Regions from separate parts of the Planococcus chinensis genome, predicted to be linked through region 1. Evidence: riboswitches for the same ligand, from Rfam matches in the RefSeq annotation. Region 1 holds a riboswitch; the other holds the start of a gene.
What was found. A riboswitch is a leader RNA that binds a small molecule or an ion and turns the genes downstream of it on or off. The one in region 1 is predicted to bind preQ1.
Positions count from the first base shown of each region.

Region 1 (4,265 bases):
CTGGGCCAAAAAGAAATTGTTGCCGTCCTGGGACAGCCGCATGCCGTTTTCCGGAAGTGCCAGTGAATAGAGCACTTGGATGGCTTCTTTCTCTCCAGGCTCAAGCGGCTCCGCGAGTTCCACCAGCAGCTCATTGTTTTCAAGCTCGTACTCTACCTCTTCATCTCCAACCTTTATGGAGCTGATAGCCGTTTCGGCAGCTTCCTGCGGCAAGTCCGGTGTTTCATCGGAATTCAGGGCATTGGGCACAAAGTAGAACCCGATGTCATCGAACGGCCTCTCCGTTTCATTGGCCACTTCGATGACGGTCCTGATCTGAAATTCATCCCTTTCATTTAGGGAAAGTTCGATCTCGTAAGTTGCACTGGCGCCCATAGCGGTGTTTCCGTTTTCACCTTCTCCATTTTCCTTAAAATAAAAATACCAGACGGTTAATGCAATGATTGCGGCAATTCCCGCGGCTATAACGATCCAAATCCTGCTGCTGATCCTCATGTTGTCTCTCCTATCTCTGGACCGCTTTGAATAACCCAATCCGCCCGTTCTTTCGGCCTTACGATTTCTTCATAATACTGCTCCGCTTTCCAGTACCTGTCGGCAAACTTTCTACTATTCCGCTTTGCTGCTTCGGATTCCCGCTCGAACCGCTGCTCTTTGGGACAATCCAAGTAGAAGGCGGCGTCAAAATAACGCCGCCATTCCGGTCGTTGAAGAAATACACCTTCAATCAGGACAATCCCGGCTGCCGGAAGCCGGATTTTCTTGCTGACATGACTATCCAAGCCGCTATCATAAAAAGCAAGACTGATTTCCGTTTCGGTTTTCAATTTGCCGAAGAATTGTTCTTGAAGGGTTTCGATTTCCCATTGCAGAAAATAATATTCCTGCCATTCGTCGCGCCCGGTTCCGTACCGTCGCATTCGTTCGACGATCAAGTCATCGATATGGAACAGTTTGTAAGGTATATTCTGTACTGACAAATATTCCGCTATACTCTTTGATAAAGTTGTTTTGCCGGAGCGGCTAAGCCCGTCGATTGCAATGACCGTTCGGCCTTCTGGCTGCTTTGCCCATACTTCACCCAGAGCTTTTTTCACTTTTTCCATGTCTTCCGTTTCCAGCCTTCCATAATGTACTCCTGTAAGTGATTCGACAAAAGCGCGGCTTTCCCTTTAGCCATGGATGAAACAGCCGTACCATTTATATGCAGCCCTATGTTATTATTAACGATGTTGTGAAAAAAAGAGGTTCGCAAACTCCCTCTCTAAAAAACTAAGGAGATGTTCAATATGAAAAAGGAAAAAGCGGTTGTCGTTTTCAGCGGCGGCCAAGACAGTACAACTTGCCTATTTTGGGCAATAGAGAACTTCAGCGAAGTAGCGACTGTGACATTCGATTATGGGCAGCGCCATTCAGCTGAAATTCAATGTGCACAAAAAATCGCCGATGAACTCGGCGTTTCATTCAAAGTGCTCGACATGACCTTGATCAACCAATTATCAGCGAACGCGCTGACGCGTGATGACATCGAAGTTTCCGCTAAAGAAGGCGAACTGCCTTCAACGTTCGTCCCCGGCAGAAACCATCTTTTCCTGTCGTTTGCAGCAGTCTATGCCGATGCCATCGGAGCCCGCCATCTGGTAACGGGTGTCAGCCAAACCGATTTCAGCGGCTATCCCGATTGCCGGGACACGTTTATCCGGTCGCTGAACGTGACATTGAATCTGGCGATGGACAAGCAATTCATCATCCACACGCCGCTCATGTGGCTGGATAAATCCCAAGTCTGGGCCCTTTCCGATCAGCTTGGCGCATTGGACTTTGTGCAGGAGAAGACTTTGACCTGCTATAACGGCATTCCAAGCACAGGCTGCGGCGAATGCCCGGCGTGCGTTTTGCGCAACGAAGGGTTGGCCGAATATAAAACACGGAAAGCCGCAGGTGAGCCCGTATGATGCAGCAATTCTACCCCTCCGTCCCGCATGATTACCGGTTCGAGCTGAACAAGGACCTGAACTTCTCAGCTGCGCATTTCATTCCGAGTGCAGACGCCGGCCAGTGCCAGGAAATGCACGGCCACACCTATTTCGTCAATGTGACAATCGGCGGCGATGAACTCGATGCAACCGGATTTTTGATTGACTTCAAAAAACTCAAACGGGCAATCCATAAGAAATACGACCATTCGGTGCTGAACAACCATCCCGAATTTGAAAACAAGTTTCCGACAACCGAGTTGCTGGCCGAGCAGATCTGGCACAGCATCCAAGAGCTCCTGAAAGCGACAGACAACCGGCCGGACTGCCTTCAAATCATCGTCCGCGAAACACCGACCAGCTACGTCGTCTACCGCCCGCGCAAGGAGGACCTCCAGTGAAGATACCGGTAATGGAAGTGTTCGGCCCGACGATCCAAGGCGAAGGCATGGTCATGGGACAGAAAACGATGTTCGTGCGCACAGCCGGATGCGATTATTCCTGCTCTTGGTGCGATTCTAAATTCACTTGGGACGGCACCGGCACGAGTGTCTCGAAAAAGCCTGAACAAATCATAGAAGAATTGAAAGCAATCGGCGGCGGCGCTTTTTCGCACGTCACGATTTCCGGCGGAAACCCGGCGCTCCATAAAGGCATCGGCCAATTGGTCGAGCTTTGCCATGAAAACGGCTGGAAAGTCGGCGTTGAAACGCAAGGTTCGTTTTGGCAGGACTGGATGCGTGAAATCGATGACATCACCTTATCGCCGAAACCCCCAAGTTCCGGCATGCAGACCGATTTTACGAAACTCGATTTCTTTATTGAAAACTTGGCAGAGGCCAACGCGACATTGAAAGTTGTCATATTCGACGAAGAAGATTTCAAATATGCAGAAGATCTCCACCTGCGCTATCCGGCAGTCCCGTTCTTTTTGCAGACGGGCAATAGCGACACCTCTACAACGGATGATGCCCTATTGACTGCGTCGTTATTAGAGCGCTACGAATGGCTGATTAGCCTGGCTGTCCGCTCCCATATCATGAATGATGCCAAAGTGCTCCCGCAGCTTCATACCCTGGTTTGGGGCAATAAACGCGGCGTCTAAATAAAAAACGTGAAATCGGCAAGCCGATTTCACGTCAGACTGTAGACAAAGTCTAATTTAAATTAATAGAGATGCATAAGCCCGACCGGGCTGGCCACTTCGCTTTCCGTGGGCTCGGCTTCAGCCGCTTCCCTCGCTTCGCTCAGTCCAGGGTCTTCAGCTCGAGCTGGTCCCACAGGAGTCTCGTGGCCAACCGGGTCGGGAGCGTCACCTATACCTAAAAGACGAGTTTAGGATACTGATTCTACTTTGACCTGTTAGGTACAAGCCGCTGGCTTAAGAATCCGAAACGGAAGGCGGCGACTCCTGCGGGATAGCGAAGTGCCGAAATCCACTCGGACGCCAGTCCGAGTTAGTTCGGCGCTAGCCCGCGGAAAGCGTCCGCCTGAAGTGGAGGATTCGGTATAGCTAATTATAAATGTATGTTCATTCTTTAATAGATGTAAATATTCTTTTGTCTACAAGCTCACGTGAAATCGGCAAGCCGATTTCACGTTTTTCTATGTTCTGCTGCTGAAATAGTTTTTTGCTTGAAGAGAAAGGCCATACGCGGAGTAGCAACGCCGATGAGCGCCAGGATTCCCCCGAGGATTGAAAGCAGGGTCGGAAGTTCCCCGAGCCAAAGCCAGGAAATCATTATTGCCATGACAGGAACGAGATAAAAGAAACTGGTCGCTTCTGATGCCCCTTGCCTGGAAGTCGCATACGCGATGGCAAAATAAGGGATGACTGTCGGAAAAAGGCCAAGATACAGGATGGTCAAAGTACTTTCAACGGAAGCCTGCCCGACGGCAGTACCTAAACCGCCTGCAAATGGAAGCATGAATAACGTTCCGGCAAAGATTGCATAAAATGTAAATGGCAGAAAACCGTATTTTTGAAGATAGGAAGACTGGAAGACGAAATAGAAGGCTTCTCCTAACGCCCCTGCTAAAATCACAAGTACCCCCCACTCAATCTGGAAAGTTCCGCCGGATAGCGAAATAACCCCAACGCCGATGAAAGCGATCAATGATCCAATCCAACCGGCAGCGCCAAATTTCTCTTTTAGAAAGACGACAGCGAGCAAAGCTGAAAGAAGGGGCACCAACGCAATCAGTAAACTGGCTGTGCCTGCTTCTACAGTTTTTTCTCCGATACTGAGAAATGTGTGATAAACCGAAAAGCCAAGCCCGCCTAATAGA
Region 1 is NZ_JBHUFW010000011.1:109,318-113,582, reverse strand. Features, by position in the region: gene ACFSDB_RS13170 (M1 family metallopeptidase) at 1-495, opposite strand, end outside; gene ACFSDB_RS13165 (kinase) at 492-1,106, opposite strand; PreQ1 riboswitch class I at 1,239-1,282, shown strand; gene queC (7-cyano-7-deazaguanine synthase QueC) at 1,290-1,955, shown strand; gene queD (6-carboxytetrahydropterin synthase QueD) at 1,952-2,377, shown strand; gene queE (7-carboxy-7-deazaguanine synthase QueE) at 2,389-3,081, shown strand; gene ACFSDB_RS13145 (DMT family transporter) at 3,572-4,265, opposite strand, start outside.

Region 2 (4,265 bases), on a different contig from region 1:
GCATCAAAGACCCTCAAGCCTCGGATTATTGCCAGTCATGAAGGAGAGGTTCAAATGGAAGACAGCAGCATACCGCCCACGGTGCCCCTTAAAGTCATGTCATTCAATGTAGCCCACGGCCTCGGGATGGACAATAAAGTCGATCTTGAAAAAACAGCGCGTGTCATCGAACAAGCACAGCCGGATATCGTCGGTTTACAGGAAGTCGACCGATGCTTTACGGCCCGCAGCTCATTCTGTGATCAGGTCAGCTGGTTTGAAAAACGCTTGGGCATGAATGCCGCATTCGGCCCGAATCTGGATTTGGACCCGTTGGACCCGGCCATGCCAAGACGCCAATACGGCAATGCTATTTTAAGCAAGTATCCGATTCAGCACACGGAAAACCATCTGATGGTGAATATCGACGGACCTGGAGCGGCGGGTGAACAGCGGGGGATGCTGGAAGCCGTAATTCAGGTAAAAGGGGCTATTGTTCATTTCTTCTGTACGCATTTGTCATTGGAAGAAGAAGAGCTTCAAGTGAATGTTCAGCAGATTTTGGAGATTTCGGAAAAAAGCAGATTTCCTCAGATTCTCGCGGGCGATTTCAATGCGGTGCCTGAAAACCGGCACATCCAGCGATTAAGCAGCCGGTTCCATGATGTCTTTTCGGATTTGGGGAAAGGGGATGTCTGCACATACCCGACACCGGTCCAAACGGCTTCAGAAAAAGAGGATGTAAAGCCGATGACACGGATCGATTACGTGTTTGCCAACCAGGAAGTCCAAGCAGAAAGAGCATCTGTGATTAAGACGGACGCATCCGACCACCTGCCGATCGTTGCGGAACTGGTTTTGAAAAAAACGGCAGACAACAAAGGGCAGTCCTTTAAGACAGAGTTCGGAGTTGTTCCTACAGCTGTAACATGAAGAAGCACTTATTCTATTCGGTACCTGAAACCCAAAAGCCGGCCGCAAATTCATGCGGCCGGCTTTTGGGTTTCAGCGGTTCGTGATTGTTTCCGGATTCATATCGTGGTTCATCATCCGGTACGACGCCATTTCTTCGAATTTCGTGCCAGGTTTCCCGTAATTGGTGTAAGGGTCGATCGACAAGCCGCCGCGCGGTGTGAATTTGCCCCAAACTTCGATGTAGCGCGGTTCAAGCAATTTGATCAAATCGTTCATGATGATGTTGACTACGTCTTCGTGGAAATCGCCGTGGTTGCGGAAGCTGAATAGGTATAATTTCAGCGACTTGCTTTCCACCAATTTCTTGTCGGGAATAAAGCTCAAGTAAATTGTAGCGAAATCCGGCTGTCCCGTCTGCGGGCAAAGGGAAGTGAATTCCGGGCAATTAAACTTCACGAAATAATCGCGTGTATGAAGATTATCAATCGCTTCCAGAATATCCGGATCGTATTCGAATTTATACTTCGTGTTTTGATTGCCGAGAAGCGACAAGTGGTCCAGTGTGTCTTCGTTTCTTCCTGCCATTAAAAAGGCCTCCTTCAAGTATCCGACTTGAGAGAGGCCTATAAAAAACGGAAAAAGAAAAAGCCGAATCGCATGTGGATTTGGCTGAGTTTCGTCAATCCATAGTTTTTTATAGAGGGTGAAATGCTATGAACCTCTCCCGTCGCCGGGTTATTAAATTCTTTCAACCTAACTCATAGTAAAAGACTTTTGATTGGCTGTCAAATCCTTCTTTCCTCCGCTGCTATAGCGGCCTGCACCATATCCCCTTCCTTGTTTGAGAGAATTCGCCTAAGGGTAAGTTAGGAAGAAAAGCCCGGCAAAAGGAGGCGTTCCGGAGATGGCACCAATTAAGCCGATTCCCCTGGAAAAAGGGGCGGACCATACACTAGCTTTGTTGACGGAAGGATATTTGTTCATATCCAACCGGTCGCGGAAGTTTGGGTCGGCTGTCTTCCAGATGCGCCTGCTTGGACAGAAGGTGATTTGCATGGCCGGTGAAGAAGCGGCTGCCCTTTTTTATGATGAAAGCAAATTCCGCCGAAAAGGAGCGGTGCCGAAGCGCATCCAAAGGAGCCTTTTCGGGGAAAAGGCCATCCAGACCTTGGATGATGGCGAGCATAAGCGCCGGAAAGCCCTTTTCATGTCTTTGATGTCTCCGGCCCAGTTGCAGTCCTTGAACATTTACGTAACGGAAGAGTGGCGGGGAGCTGTCCGGGAATGGGAACAGCAGGAGACCGTGGAATTTTTTAAAGAAGCAGAGCATCTGATGATGCGGGTGGCGTGCCGCTTTGCAGGCGTGCCGCTGAAAAAAGAGGAAGTGGAATCGCGGGCAAGGGATATGGGGGCCATGATTGATGCCTTCGGCGGAATGGGTCCGCGCTATTGGAAAGGCCGTACTGCCCGTGATAATTCGGAGGAATGGATAGAAAAGATGGTCAAAGGGGTCCGGAGAGGGCTGTTGCCGGCCATACCAGGAACAGCGCTTTTTGAAATGTCCTGGTACACGCAGCCGGATGGCAAAAAATTGCCGAGCCGGCTGGCGGCGGTCGAAATCTTGAATATCATCCGTCCGATTGTGGCAATCGGGCGCTACATCACATTCGGCGCAGTAGCCATGCACGAACATCCTGAAACCCGTTCGGCGCTTTCAGACGGCCCTCCGGATTTCAGTACCTGGTTCGCGCAGGAAGTCCGGCGCTATTATCCGTTCGGCCCTTTTACCGGAGCAAGAGTGCGGAAGGATTTCATCTGGAAGGATTACGAATTCAAGAAAGGCACGCTCGTGCTTTTGGATTTATACGGAACGAACCACCACCCAGATCTCTGGGAGGAGCCGGAAGTATTCAAGCCGGAGCGGTTCTACGGTTGGAGCGGCAGCCCGTTCAGCTTCATTCCGCAAGGCGGGGGCGAATATGAAATGGGGCATCGCTGTGCAGGCGAATGGGTAACGGTCGAAGTGATGAAAGCAAGCTTCGATTTCATCGTGCGAAGGTTGGATTATGACGTCCCTGCGCAAAATTTGCAGCATAGCCTTGTGCGCATGCCCAGTATACCGAAAAGCCGCTTCATCATCCAAAACATCCGGCTCATCGACTAACAGCAGGTTGCCTTCCGGTTCCAATACGGAAGGCAGTTTTTATAAGATGCGATTAGAAAGCAGGAAAGGGCGGAGAACAATGGCAGAGGAAAGAATCTTGCAGCTGCCGGAAGAGGCAGCTGAATGGGTAGAAGAGGCACTGGGCGGCACGCACCGCATATCAGGAGCCGTTGCGTTGCGAGGCAGCACATCCTCAGATGTTTATAAAATCGAAACGGCAGGAGAAGAAGGGCGGTCGGAGTATGTATTGCGGCTGTTTACGAAGGCGGATTGGCTGGCCATGGAGCCCGACCTGGCAAGGCACGAAGCAGCCAGTCTGGAAATGGCGCAGCAAACCGGACTGCCTGTCCCGCAATTGGTCGCTTTTGAAGAAACCGGAGTCCCGTGCGGACTGCAGGCTGTCCTTATGACAAAATTGCCTGGAACGCCCTTACTAAAGCCTGAAAATGAAACCGATTGGCTGGAGAAGATGGCGGCAGCCCTGGCAGAGATCCACCGGCACGAGGCAAGAGGGTTCGCATGGGAGTATTTCTCGTATAACAATGCGCTTGCCCTCGACCGGCCCGTGTGGTCCCGCCATCCCGATGAATGGATGCGGGCCTTTTTTATCGTGGCAGGCATCCGCCCGGAAGCAAAAGAACATTTCATTCACCGGGACTTCCATCCGGCAAATCTGCTTTGGTCTAAAGGTAGGATCAGCGGCATTGTGGACTGGGTCAATGCTTGCATTGGGCCGACCGGCATCGATGTGGGGCATTGCCGCCTCAATCTAGCCCAATTGCACGGCGTTTCGACAGCGGACCGCTTTTTGGCAGCCTATCGAAAAATCGCAGGAGAACAGTTCGAATACCATCCTTACTGGGATTTATTGGCGCTGACGGATGGAGTGGACGGGCCACCGGCTGTTTATGCCGGCTGGCAGGCTTTCGGCATGACAGGACTGACCGATGAATTGATGCGCCACCGGCTGGATGAATATTTGCTCAGCCTGCTTGACCGGTTCGACGAATATTGAAGCCCGGCAGAAGCCAGGTTTGATTTCGCTGAAAAAGGAAATATACAGAACAAGCAGGTTTTTGAGGAGGAATCAGGATGACGGAAGAACAATTGAAACAACTGGAGAAGCAATTATTGGAACAAAAAAAGGCGCTTGAAGAACGGGTGGAACATCACGAGGAATTCGAGCGGACTGAGCTTTCCAATTACG
Region 2 is NZ_JBHUFW010000012.1:54,375-58,639, forward strand. Features, by position in the region: gene ACFSDB_RS15700 (endonuclease/exonuclease/phosphatase family protein) at 55-912, shown strand; gene queF (preQ(1) synthase) at 985-1,479, opposite strand; PreQ1 riboswitch class I at 1,575-1,622, opposite strand; gene ACFSDB_RS15710 (cytochrome P450) at 1,799-3,058, shown strand; gene ACFSDB_RS15715 (phosphotransferase family protein) at 3,138-4,073, shown strand; gene ACFSDB_RS15720 (TraR/DksA C4-type zinc finger protein) at 4,151-4,265, shown strand, end outside.
Region 2: linked by a shared signal. The riboswitch ahead of queF (preQ(1) synthase) and the one ahead of queC (7-cyano-7-deazaguanine synthase QueC) in region 1 are both predicted to bind preQ1.